Regions from separate parts of the Pseudoalteromonas sp. A25 genome, predicted to be linked through region 2. Evidence: predicted binding sites of a transcription regulator. Region 2 holds the regulator's gene; the other holds the start of a gene.
The links. Region 2 encodes FliA, which starts transcription of late flagellar genes. Its sites were predicted from a motif close to CTAAAGNTNNNNNNNNNNNNGCCGATA; they were not measured.

Region 1: the regulator FliA is predicted to act here: its motif matches at 2,138-2,164, upstream of pomA (flagellar motor protein PomA).

Annotation. Positions count from the first base shown of each region.
Region 1 is NZ_AP021846.1:2,881,692-2,886,123, reverse strand. Features, by position in the region: gene dxs (1-deoxy-D-xylulose-5-phosphate synthase) at 1-443, opposite strand, end outside; gene ispA ((2E,6E)-farnesyl diphosphate synthase) at 564-1,451, opposite strand; gene GDK41_RS12450 (exodeoxyribonuclease VII small subunit) at 1,455-1,697, opposite strand; gene pomA (flagellar motor protein PomA) at 2,286-3,053, shown strand; gene GDK41_RS12440 (flagellar motor protein MotB) at 3,059-3,991, shown strand; gene GDK41_RS12435 (aromatic amino acid transport family protein) at 4,131-4,432, opposite strand, start outside.
Region 2 is NZ_AP021846.1:1,280,276-1,284,707, reverse strand. Features, by position in the region: gene GDK41_RS05765 (chemotaxis protein CheA) at 1-1,180, opposite strand, end outside; gene GDK41_RS05760 (protein phosphatase CheZ) at 1,194-1,976, opposite strand; gene cheY (chemotaxis response regulator CheY) at 1,997-2,380, opposite strand; gene GDK41_RS05750 (RNA polymerase sigma factor FliA) at 2,419-3,129, opposite strand; gene GDK41_RS05745 (MinD/ParA family ATP-binding protein) at 3,156-4,016, opposite strand; gene flhF (flagellar biosynthesis protein FlhF) at 4,009-4,432, opposite strand, start outside.

The DNA.
Region 1 (4,432 bases), 1.6 Mb from region 2:
GCAACTGTTTTTCTGCCTTTACCTTCTTTTTGCGCAGCGATAGACATCCCTAGAGCTGCAGAAATAGACGTACTCGAGTGCCCAACACTAAAAGTGTCATACTCACTTTCTTCACGGTAAGGAAAAGGATGTAATCCGTCTTTTTGACGTATAGTATGAATTTGCTCACGTCTGCCAGTTAAAATCTTGTGCGGATAAGCCTGATGTCCTACATCCCAGATCAGTCTGTCTTCGGGGGTGTTATAAACGTAGTGAAGTGCAACGGTCAACTCAACTGTGCCTAAACCTGATGCAAAATGGCCACTACTTTGTGACACCGAGTTTAATAAATACTCTCTGAGCTCATTGCTGAGTGTGGTAAGTTTGTGCTGCGGTATTGTCCGCAGTTGCGCTGGTTCGTCAGCCAACGCCAATAAGGGGTACTTGCTACTATCCAATTTCATGGTATTAATTATGTGTCCTACGCAAACTTCGCACAATTATATACAAAGGCTGCTGTTAGTTTTATTTATTTATACAAATTAGCCATTAATTTGTCATGAACAGCGCTCAATAGGCGTTGCTTAATAATCTCTTTCAATAATGTATTGGGCTAAATCAGCTAAAACAGAAGTATCTTCGTCTATTTCAGCAAGTGCGGCAATTGCTTCGCTGATTAGCGTTCGAGCTTTACTCTTTGCACCCTCTAAGCCAAGTAGTGCAGGGTAAGTCGATTTATTGTTTTCAATGTCTGAGCCTTGCGGTTTACCCAGTGATTGCGTATCGCCTTCAATATCCAAAATATCGTCCTGAACTTGAAAAGCAAGGCCAATATATTCAGCGTAACGTTTGAGCGCGTCATGCGTTGAGCTTTTAACATTGATTGCACATAGCGCTCCAAGCTCAATAGAGGCTTTTAACAAAGCGCCGGTTTTTAGCTTATGAATTCGTTCAAGCTCATCTAATGTTACTACTTTATTTGTCGCAGCAAGGTCAAGCGCCTGACCGCCAATCATGCCTTCAATTCCAGATGCTTTAGCTAAGGTATTGAGCATAGTCATTTGTTGAGTCATTGGTACTTTAAAGGTATGTCCACTAAGTAACTCAAAGGCGATTGTTTGTAATGCATCTCCCGCTAAGATGGCTTGCGCCTCATTAAACGCAATGTGACAGGTGGGCTTGCCTCGACGCAATTCATCGTCATCCATAGCTGGTAAGTCGTCATGTACCAAAGAGTAACTATGCACGCACTCTATAGCGGCTGCGGCGATATCAAGGTCCTCTATTTTAGCGCCTAGCATCTGACCTGTTGCATAGACTAGAAAAGGCCGTAATCGCTTACCACCGTTATTAATACTGTAGTAAGTTGCTTCTTTAATGGTCTCATCAGTATCGAGAGAGCGTGAAAAGTAATTAGCAATAGTATCCGCAACGCGCACTTGAGTTAGATGTAATTTTTCTTTTAATTCCACAATTTATTCCACATCACCTTGAAATGGGAGCGCAGAACTTTGGCTGTCATTAGCCATCAGAATAGACACTTTTTGCTCGGCTTGTTGAAGCTTATTACTAGATGAGTTTGCAAGTGCAATGCCTCTTTCAAACTGCTTTAAAGATTGCTCTAAAGTCAATGTGCCTTGCTCCATCGACTGAACGATCCCTTCTAGCTCTGCCATTGCTTCTTCAAAACTCAGATTGTCTGGTTTTTTTGTTGCCATGATTTTGTCTCTTTTTCTAGCTGATTTTTGCCATTATTTAGGACGGATTGTCATCTACTGAATGTGGCAGCAGGGTGAGTATTTTAGCAATACTTAGCCTGCGAAGCATAGTCATTGTGTATGTGTTGACGCTAAAACTCAACAGCCCCTTAGGGATGTGAACAAACTCTATTTAAAAATACTTGTTCGCAATTTTTATATGAGTTGGAGCTACTTTTAGATGTGTGTGGTTTTACTTGGTAAACTATTGATAATAGTTCCATGAATAGACACACATTCATGCAAAAAGTGCTTCGCCCTAAATTTTAAAAGGCCAATTTTAGGGGCAATAAGGGGTAAGGTCAAAGTTTGTCGCGTGCTTTTACTATACTATTAAAGCATCTGGCTGTGATAAGTGAACTAATGCTGCTCGCAAATTTAGTGCTTTTTAATATAATTGATTTAAGATATTCAGTAGCTTGCCGATAGTTAAAAATGGGCCATAAGTATTGTTTTATGTTCAATAATTTATGGTACGCCTTTTGTATGCCTTATCTGCATGAGTCGCTTGGGCAAGAATTAGAATAGATCAAACTCTCTGGAGGATATGTGGATTTAGCAACCGTTATTGGGATCCTAGGCGCAATAGGCCTGATTGTGATGTCCATGTTCATGAGTAGTGACGGTGAAATAATTATGTTTGCCGATGCTGCTTCTGGTGTAATCGTTTTCGGTGGTTCACTCTTTATCGTTTTGGCTAACTTTAGCATGCCAAAGTTTTTCGCCATTGGTAAAGTGGTGGGCAAAGCGTTTATGTTTAAAATCGAAACGCCAGAGGAATTAATAGAAAAAGCGGTTGAATTGGCTGATTCGGCGCGTAAAGGTGGATTTTTGGCACTAGAAGAGGCGGAAATACCTAACTCCTTTATGCGTAAAGGAGTCGATATGCTGGTTGACGGTCACGATGCTGATGTTGTGCGTGCTACTTTGCAAAAAGACATTTCTTTAACAACAAACCGCCACGATGAAGGGGCGTCTTTGTTTAAAAAACTCGGCGACATCGCACCTGCGATGGGTATGATTGGTACTCTAATTGGTTTGGTTGCAATGCTATCAAACATGGATGACCCAAAGGCTATCGGTCCAGCCATGGCGGTGGCTTTGTTAACGACGCTCTATGGTGCCTTTTTAGCAAACGTTGTGGCTATTCCTATTCAGGCTAAACTTGAATTAAGACGGGATGAAGAGGAGTTAAATCAAAGGCTTATCCTCGATGCAATTCTTGGCATTCAAGATGGACAGAACCCGAAAGTCATCGAAGGTATTTTGAAAAACTACCTTGCAGAGTCAAAACGTTCGCAAGAGAAAGAGGAATAGCGCAGATGTCTGACGAAAAAGAGTGTAAATGTCCTCCTCCTGGGCTACCTGCTTGGATGGGAACATTTGCAGATCTAATGTCTTTGCTGATGTGCTTTTTCGTTCTGCTTTTAGCATTTTCGGAAATGGACGTTTTGAAATTCAAACAAATTGCGGGCTCGATGAAGTTTGCATTTGGTGTACAAAACAAAATAGAAGTAAAAGATATTCCAAAGGGGACCAGTGTTATTGCGATGGAGTTTACCCCTGGTAAACCCGAACCGACGCCAATTGAAACGATACAGCAACAAACTGTAGAAATGACTCAGCAAATGCTAGAGTTTCAAGCTGGTGAAGAGAGTTCTGCTGGGGGCAGGCAGGAGCAGCGTGGAAATAAACGCGGTGGTGAATCACAAAGTACTTCGCAAGAGCAGGCAATGACACAAGCTGTATCAGCTGCAGAACAAGAGCAAGTGAATGAGCTTGTAAAGAAAATAGCACAGCAATTAGAAAAGCAGATTATGGACGGAGCAATAGAGCTCGAGTCTCTGGGTCAGCAAATTATCATACGAATTCAAGAAAATGGCGCCTTTCCATCGGGGAGTGCTTTTTTACAACCCAAATTTACGCCTACTATTTTAGAGATTGCAGATTTACTCAAAGATGTACCCGGAGAAATAACGGTGTCAGGGCACACTGATGACTTTCAAGTAAGTAACGAGTTATATAGCAATAACTGGGACTTATCGGCCACACGAGCGGTTGCAGTTGCCAGTGAAATGGTTAAAGCGTCGGGCTTTGATAAAAATCGTTTAGTAGTTGTAGGGCATGCTGATACAAGACCACTGGTTCCCAATGAAAGCAATGCGGATAGAAGACGTAACAGGCGAGTGGAGATCTCTATTTTACAAGGTAAACCAAAAGAGTCAGATCCAATCGAAGTCTCAGGACAGAACTAAATTGAAGTAACCCCTGATGGTTGGACTAGCCAATTACAGGGGTTTTTTTATATCTAAGCACCATCGAACTTATAAACTTTCGATACGTACACTTTAACGCCACAAGTGAGAATATTTGCTCACTCAGTGCTGAGGTTATTTAACCTAAAGAAGGAATGAGCCCTAGCATTTGCAGCCCCTGTGCGGCGATAATCAATATGCCACATAATGCGGCGACACCTAACCCAAGTGATCCACCACGCACTTGATAGCCTTCACTTTGAAGACCTTGGCGGCGCTGCGACCAAACCATCGCTACAGGCAGAAATATAGCCAACACTACCAGTGCGATTGCTGCATAACCTAATGCCATAATAAAACCTTTAGGGTAAAACAGGGCAAACCCAAGTGGTGGCAAAAAGGTAATGAGTGCTGTTTTACTGCGATCTAGTTTGCCATTGC
Region 2 (4,432 bases):
ATATTGCCTTACCCATTGCCTCACTGTTGGTGTTGTTGGCTAGGCTAACCAACCTGTTTCTAACTAATACTAACTCACCAACCATATTCATAATCTGATCAAGTCGTTTGGTATCCACTCGAACAGTTGTTTCAGCTTGAGGTGCAGGTGCCTTTTTCGCAGCTGGTGGAGCCGCTGCAGGCTCTGATACAGGCGTTTTGGATGCTGGCGCTGGTGATGGCGCTTTAGCAGCCGGAGGTGGCTTTGGCGCCTCAACTGGCTTTGCAGGCTGAGGAGATGCTGCTTGCTTTGGTTTATCTTGATTCGTTTCAACCGAACGAGGCGCACTGCCTTTTCCGTGTAACTCATCAAGCAAAGCTTCAAACTCGTCGTCATTAATTTCGTCATCGGAATCTGTCGAAGAGTTCGAAGCAGCTTCACTCGATGCCTGGGCAGGTGCTGGTGAGTCATCTTTCTTAATGGTACCAAAACTGCCTACACCATGAAGTTCATCAAGCAAGCTGTCAAATTCATCATCTGTGATATCACCATCACTTTGCGAATCGCTAGCTTGTGGTTCCTTTGCCGCCTTAGCTGGGCCGTTTCCAGTTCCATGTAGCTCATCTAACAAGCTTTCAAATTCATCTTCAGTTATTTCATCAATACCACCATCTTGCTCAGTACCATCACCCGCTGAATCAATATCAAACAAAACATCATCTGCATCAATCATTTCTGACTGGCTAGGGCTTTCTGATACCGGTACCTCTGGTTCAGCTACATCCGGTAAGTCTATGACTTCATCCTCTGACTGAGGTTTACTAAGCTGGTGTAATGTTTCAAGAAGAGCAGGATCTGCTGGCTCCGGTTGTTCACGGTTTTGAATATGGCCGAACATTTCATTGATAGTATCAAGCGATTGGAGAATAACATCCATCAGCTCTGAAGTGACTTTTCGCTGTCCTTGGCGTAATACATCAAAAACGTTTTCGGCACCATGACAGGCATCGACCAACTCAGTCATACTTAAAAAGCCAGCACCACCCTTTACAGTATGGAAACCTCTAAAAATTGCATTCAGTAGGTCTTTATCTTCAGGGTTATTTTCCAACTCAACAAGCTGCTCCGACAGCAGCTCTAGAATTTCCCCGGCTTCTACGAGAAAGTCTTGTAGGATATCTTCATCGACTTCAAAGCTCATGCATACTCTCCTATTAGAAGCCTAAACTTGATAGCAAATCATCAACTTCATCTTGACCAGACACAACATCATCTCGCTGATCTGCATCAATAATTGGACCTTCTGGCCCCGAGATTTCATTAACGTCAACATCAACATCATTTTGCGAACTAACATTGCTTTGAACTTGTTTGTTTTTGCTGGGTAGTTCGTCTGACGTGCCAAATACGGTCAACAAATTGATAAGGCTATCTTCAACTTCTCTAACCAGCTCGATCACTCGACGGATCACTTGCCCTGTTAAGTCTTGATAGTCTTGCGCCATCAACACGTTCGTCATCAAGCTTTGTAACTCATCTGTTCGCGTTTGAGACCCTTGCATAAACTTATCTAAATCATGACATAGAGATTTAAATTCACCTAGTTGGATATCACGTCTCATGAGACGATCCCAAGTTGGTTTTATGCTTGACAGGTCATCCGCTAACTGTTGGGCCAAAGGCAAGCTTGCCTCTACGGCATCCATCGTTTTATTTGCAGCGTTTTCTGTCATTTCCATGACATAATTTAAACGTTGCTTTGCATCAGGAAGGGCTTCAGTCGTCAAATCAGCAAGACGCGTATCGAGTTCAAAGTTTTTCAAAGATTCATGCAGCTGTCGTGTTAACTTACCGACCTCTGCAAACAACTCTGATTGCTCTTTGTTCGCAGCTTCTAAAATTAATTGATCTGCTTTTTCTTGTTCGCCTTGTTCTAAATAAGCAACAAGCTGTTTCGCCTGTTCAAGGCTGATCTGCGGCACAGAAGGCGTTGACATTAGCCTCTCCTTCTTAGTTCTTAGCCTAAACGTTCAAACACTTTTTCTAACTTAGTTTTTAGTGTTCCTGCAGTAAAAGGTTTGACGATATAACCGTTAACCCCAGCTTGCGCTGCTGCTACAATTTGCTCTTTCTTGGCTTCCGCTGTCACCATTAACACTGGGATGTGCTTAAGGTTTTCATCCGCCCTAATTGCTCTGAGCAAATCTATACCTTGCATGCCAGGCATATTCCAATCAGTGACCACAAAATCAAACTCTTGATTTTGTAGCATTGGAAGCGCAGTACTACCATCGTCAGCTTCTTGTACATTGGTAAAGCCTAAATCTCTAAGCAGGTTTTTGATTATTCTCCTCATTGTAGAAAAATCATCAACCACGAGAATTTTCATGTTTTTATCCAAAACATCCTCCAGTGAGGTTTGAACCTATTATTTTTACTCTAATTGACCCAGTCATTGATTTTAGCTCTTAGCCTTATCATTGCCTGCCCATGAATTTGGCTAACACGAGATTCACTTACATCTAGTATTTGCCCGATTTCTTTTAAATTCATTTCATCGTTGTAATAAAGCGACAACACTAGGGCGTCTCTTTCTGGCAAAGATTTTATCGCTGCCACTAACGATTCGTTAAAGCGTTCATTTTTAACGTTATTAAATGGTTTGTCTAGCGATAAATCATTGTCTGCAGGCGAAATGACATCTTCATCTACACCTAAATCTTCTATACCTATGACTTTACTGCAATTAACATCACTAAGAATATGATGGTACTCATCTAGCGTAATATCAAGTTTTTCAGCAATTTCAGTGTCTTTTGGTTCTCTATTAAGGATAGACTCAAGCTCTGCAATGGCTTCGGCAACCATTCTGCTTTTGCGGTGCACTGAGCGGGGAGCCCAGTCTCCTCTGCGAATTTCATCCAACATTGCACCGCGTATCCGGATACCCGCAAATGTTTCAAAACTAGCACCTTTCGAGGCATCAAAATTCTTTGTCGCTTCGATTAGCCCGATCATGCCAGACTGTACCAAATCATCTAGTTGAATATTGGCAGGTAAACGCGCCAATAAATGACACGCCACTTTTTTGACAAGTGATGCATGACGTTCCACCACTTTGTGTATATTATCAGATGTCTGATACCCCATGGCTTTACTCACCGATGATGCCATAATTAACCATTGACAAGTTGTTCAATAAAAAACTCTAAATGACCCGAGGGTTGATGTGGGATAGGCCATTTTACGGCTTTGCTTGCAAGGCCTCTAAAAGCCACCGCTGCTGGTGAGTTAGGAAATAACTCAACAATTGTTTTCTGACGTCTTGAAGACTTTCGCATGTTTTCATCAAACGGTATTGTTGCGACAAGCTCAAGCGCTACATCTAAAAACCTATCCGTCACCTTTGAGAGCTTAGCAAACAATTCTTGTCCTTCGCGTAAACTGCGCACCATATTGGCAACAATTTTAAATTTATAAACCCCGTGCTCTCTACTAAGCACTTTGATTAATGCATAGGCATCAGTAATGGAGGTTGGCTCATCACAAACCACAACAACCACATCTTGGGCGGCACGAGAAAAACTAAGTACCATATCTGAGATGCCCGCAGCGGTGTCTACAATCAGTATGTCAAATTCGGTATTGAGTTCACTGAACGCTCTAATCAATCCTGCGTGCTCAGCTGGTGTTAGCTCAACCATGCTTTGCGAACCAGACGTAGCTGGAACAATTTTGATTCCAGCTGGGCCTTCCACTAAAATTTCATCTAATTCACACTCACCTGAAAGCACATGTGAAAGGTTTTTCTCAACCCTAAGGCCCAACATAACATCACAATTAGCCAAACCCAAATCGGCATCGAGTACCAACACGCGGTTTCCCTGCTGGCCAAGTGCTATTGCGGTGTTCAAAGACACATTGGTTTTGCCAACTCCACCTTTTCCACCTGTTACCGCGATAACTTTAACACCGTGATTACTATTTTGACTCATTTTACGCAGGCCACTTGCTTGATCTAATACTGTATTAATCATACATTCCTACTGTCTGAGACGCTACTGCTACAGGTCTCGAATGTTGTGCTTTTATTCTTTTTAAATACAATTGCTCAGCTTTTTTGACTAACTTTTGAGCATTTGCAACGCGAATATCCTCAGGAACTCGCTGACCATTGGTAAGATACCCTATTGGCAAGCGATTTTGAATCGCTATGCTAATAATCTCACCTAAACTTAGACATTCATCAAGTTTAGTAAAGATACATCCACTTAAATTTACCTTTTGGAAGTGGCGTACAGTTTCTTGCAACACATGCATTTGCGATGTTGCACTTAATACAAGGTAACTGCGAATATCAACCCGAGTACTTCTCATCAAAGTATTTAATTGCTCAGTTAAACGCAAATCTCTTTGGCTCATACCAGCTGTATCTATTAATATTAGTCGTTTA